DNA from 2 places in the Janthinobacterium rivuli genome. Region 1 is predicted to be linked to the other one. Evidence: predicted binding sites of a transcription regulator. Region 1 holds the regulator's gene; the other holds the start of a gene.

Evidence for each region. The regulator HrcA, encoded in region 1, represses chaperone genes, less so after heat shock. The targets are predictions, from matches to a motif close to TTAGCACTCNNNNNNNNNGAGTGCTAA.
Region 2: rpoH (RNA polymerase sigma factor RpoH) is a predicted target of HrcA. The motif match lies at 1,304-1,330, and genes of this name have one in related genera.

The regions. Positions count from the first base shown of each region.
Region 1 is NZ_CP121464.1:6,151,868-6,154,067, forward strand. It holds gene fur (ferric iron uptake transcriptional regulator) at 44-475, shown strand; gene hrcA (heat-inducible transcriptional repressor HrcA) at 524-1,540, opposite strand; gene P9875_RS27915 (HAD family hydrolase) at 1,643-2,200, opposite strand, start outside.
Region 2 is NZ_CP121464.1:1,229,461-1,231,660, forward strand. It holds gene P9875_RS05595 (hypothetical protein) at 1-161, shown strand, start outside; gene rpoH (RNA polymerase sigma factor RpoH) at 251-1,144, opposite strand; gene ftsX (permease-like cell division protein FtsX) at 1,535-2,200, opposite strand, start outside.

The DNA of each region.
Region 1 (2,200 bases):
ACGCTATATGATAAAGCACCTGACCCACATACGAGCAACAAACATGAGTAACAATCCTAGTGATCTCAAGGCAAGCGGCCTGAAAGCCACCCTGCCACGGCTGAAGATACTCGATATCTTCCAGAGTAGCCCGGTACGCCACCTGACCGCGGAAGACGTGTATAAAATTCTGCTGGCCGACAATATGGATGTCGGTTTGGCAACTGTCTACCGCGTCCTGACGCAGTTCGAACAGGCTGGCTTGCTCAACCGCAACCATTTTGAAACCGGCAAGGCGATTTTCGAACTCAACGAAGGCTCCCACCACGACCACCTGGTGTGCCTCGACTGTGGCCGGGTCGAAGAATTCTTCGACGAAGAAATCGAAATCCGCCAGCAAAAAGTGGCCGAGGAGCGCGGCTTCAAGATCGCCGAACACGCCCTGGCCATCTACGGCAACTGCACCAAGACAGCTTGCCCGCACAAAACCGCCTGATCCACGCTTGCCGGTCCCACGGAGCGGCTGGCGCGTCAGGCAGTACGATCAATGATGGCTGAGCGCGCTTGACAGCAACTTGGCCGTGATATCGACAATCGGGATGACGCGTTCGTAAGCCATGCGCGTCGGCCCGATCACTCCCAGCGTTCCCACGATCTTGCCGTTGACTTCATACGGCGCCGTCACCACGCTCATCTCATCCATCGGCACCAGGTTCGATTCGCCGCCGATGAAAATCTGCACGCCCGTCGCCTTGCTCGACACGTCGAGCAGCTGCATCAAGCCCGTTTTTTGCTCGAACATGTCGAACATCTGGCGCAGCGAATGCATATTCGAGGACAGATCGCTCACGCTGAGCAAGTTGCGCTCGCCGGAAATCACCATGTCGTCGCTATGGTCGGCCATCGCTTCGCTGCCCGCTTCCACGGCCGCCTGCATCAGGCTGCCCATATCGTCACGCAGCTGGCGCAGCTCGCCCTGCAGGCGCACGCGCACGGCGTCGAAGGACAGGCCGCCATAATTCTGGTTGATATAGTTGGCCGATTGCACCAGTTGCGCCGGCGTATAGTCGGCTTCCGTCAGCAATAAACGGTTCTGCACGTCGCCGCCGGGGGCGACGATGACGAGCAGGATGCGTTTTTCGGACAGGCGCAAGAATTCGATTTGCTGGAACACGGATTCGCGGCGCGGACTGAGCACGACGCCGGCAAACTGCGACAGCGACGACAGCATCTGCGCCGCGTTGGCGATGGTTTTTTGCGGCTGCGGCGTCTGCAGGCGCATGCGCGACTCCACCATGTGCTCGTCCAGGTGCCGGACCGTCAGCAAGGTGTCGACAAAGATGCGGTAGCCGCGCGGCGTGGGGATGCGTCCGGCCGAGGTGTGCGGACTGGACACATAACCGAGCTCTTCCAAGTCAGCCATGATGTTGCGGATCGTGGCCGGCGACAGGTCGAGGCCGGAAATTTTCGACAAGGCGCGCGAACCGACCGGCAGGCCGTCGGCGATATATCGCTCGACCAGGGCTTTCAGCAGTGTTTGGGCACGTGTATCGAGTTGCATGGTGTTTTATTTAAGCAAGTGTTTTGTTAAGCAAGCGGCAACGAAAGCGGCCGAACGTGCAGCAACAGCGCCTATTATGCACGTTCGCCCGTCCTGCGGCGATCAATCTTCCAGTTGCCCCTGCAACCACAACAGCAATTCATTAAAGTTGGCGCAGATGGCGTCGGGCTGCACGCCGGCGGCCAGGTGGGCATCGCTGCCCTTGCGGTTCATCCACACGGCACGCATGCCCGCCCCCTGCGCTCCCGTCACATCGAAATACAGATCGTCGCCGACATACACGGCTTCATGGGGCGCCACGTCCAGCGCGGCGCAAGCGGCCAGGAAGATGCTGGCGTCGGGCTTGGCCACGCCAAAGTCGCTGGCGGCGATCGATACCTTGAAATGCTGCGCCAGGCCGATAATTTCAAGGTCCGCATTGCCATTCGAGATGGAGCCGACCAGCATACGCTGGCCCATCCAGGCCAGGCCCGGCAAGACGTCGTCATATGGCTGGACGCGATGACGGGCCGCAAGGAACTGCGCGATGGCGCCGTCGACCAGGGCGGGATCCTCGCCGGCCGCCTCGAAGGCGGCCAGCAGGCCCGCGCGGCGCAACTCGATCAGGTTGCCATGGAAATGCGGCTGCGCATTGAGCATGGCCAGGCGATGCTGGCGCAA
Region 2 (2,200 bases), 1.4 Mb from region 1:
GCGAGCAGCGCAAGCGCGATCAGGCCCTGGGCCTGGTGCCGTTCGCCGTCAAGCTGAACAGCGATCTGGTGTTGCAATTGCAGACCCTGGCCAAGGAGCGCGGCGCGGATCTGAATGAATTGGTTGCCGAAGTCCTCGTCAAGGGCCTGGCTGCAGCGTAAGGGCTGACAATGTTTATCTGTTGATAAATATCAGTGGTAAAACTAAAAGGCGCCTTGCGGCGCCTTTTGCATTGCGGCATTGCTTTCGATTACACCCAGGCGGCCAGCGCGCCCTTCATTTTTTTCAGCGCCGCCACTTCGATCTGGCGGATGCGCTCGGCCGATACGCCGAACTCTTCCGCCAGCGCGTGCAGGGTGGCGCCGGAGCCGTCGTCGTTGGCCAGCCAGCGCGCTTCGATGATGCGGCGCGAACGGGCGTCGAGCTTGCTCAAGGCCGTTTCCAGGCCTTCCGATTGCAAACGCGTCACTTGTTCCGCTTCCAGCACCTTGGTCGGCTCGCTTTGCTCCGACGACAGGTAGGCGATCGGCGAAAACTTGTCGTCCTCATCGTCGGTCGGCGATTCCAGCGCAATGTCGCGGCCGCTCAAGCGCGTTTCCATCTCGATCACTTCTTCGCGCTTCACGTCGAGCAGCTTGGCCAGCGCATCGATCTGCTTCGGCGTCATCGCATCGAGGCCCGTCTTGTGGCTGCGCAGGTTGAAGAACAGCTTGCGCTGCGCTTTCGTCGTCGCAACCTTGACCAGGCGCCAGTTTTTCAGGATGTATTCATGCATCTCGGCTTTCACCCAGTGCATGGCGTACGACACCAGGCGCACGCCCTGGTCCGGATCGAATCGTTTCACGGCTTTCATCAAGCCGATATTGCCTTCCTGAATCAGGTCGGCATGCGGCAAGCCATAGCCCAGGTAACCGCGGGCAATCGAGACCACCAGGCGCAGGTGCGACAGCACCAGTTCTTGCGCGGCGGCCAGGTCATTTTTTTCACGCAGGCGTGTCGCCAGCGAAATTTCTTCGTCGTGGGTCAACATGGGCAGGCGGTTCACGGCCGAAATATAGGCGTCGATATTGCCCAGATTGCCGGTGAAACCGAGGCCCAGCGCATTACTTTTGGTCGGAACCAATGCGGACGTTGCGGACATCATAGTCATGTTTTCTCCCTCGTAGTCTTGCTTTGTTCCAGTTGGCCACGTCACGCGACGTGGTCCGGTTGTCTGTTTGCGTATTCGGTCTTGCACTTTGCAGAGCGCGGCACCATCTTCATCTGGCGTCCATGGCGCTTCTGCCTTTGGTATGTCCCTATATTAGCACTCTCTGCTTGAGAGTGCCAATCAGCACATTTAATCGGCCTGATAGCCTAAATGCTATGGCGATTTAATGCTTGATATATATATGAACAGTGATTTGAACACGTAATCAGTCTACGGCCTCTGGCTGAAGCGAACCTTAAGAATACTTGCTAAATATCAAGATAACAGCAGATGGGGAGGGTGAGGCGCATGGCGGCACCGCAGGCGCCGCCATGGGAGGCAAGGTCAGTTCAGGCGCGCCAGATGGCGCTGCACGCAGAGGAAGGCGCCGATCAGGCCCAGGCCGGCGCTGACGGCCAGCAAGCCGGCCATCGGCAGCGGCGCCAGCGGCACCAGCTGGAATTCGGACGCGTACAGGCGCGCAAACTCGGCAATCGCGGTATTGAGCGGTTGCAAGGCCAGCGCCACGGCGCCCAGAGCCAGCGCACCGGCGCACAGGCCCAGCAGGGCACCCGTGTAATAGAAGGGGCGGTGGATGAAGGTGTCGGTGGCGCCGATCAGTTTCGAGATACTGATTTCATCGCGCTGCTGCATCACTTGCAAGCGGATGGTGTTGAAGACAACAGCGATCACGGCCACGCCCAAAGTAATGGCCAGCAGCAACAGCACCAGACGCAGCACGCCCAGCAGGGCCGCCAGACGCTTGACCCAGGCCGAATCGACTTGCGCCGATTCCACGCCGGGCAACTGGCGCAACTGTTCCGCCACGGCATCGACGTCCTGCGCTTCGCTGGCGCTGCTGAAGGCGTCGAGTTTCAGCACATAGCTGTCGGGCAGGGGATTGTCGCCCAGGGTGCTCAGCACATCGGCCAGGCCGCTCTTGTTTTTCAGGGTGTCGAGCGCCTGTTCGCGCGCGATGAAGACGATCTTCGCCTTTTGCTCGCCGACGAT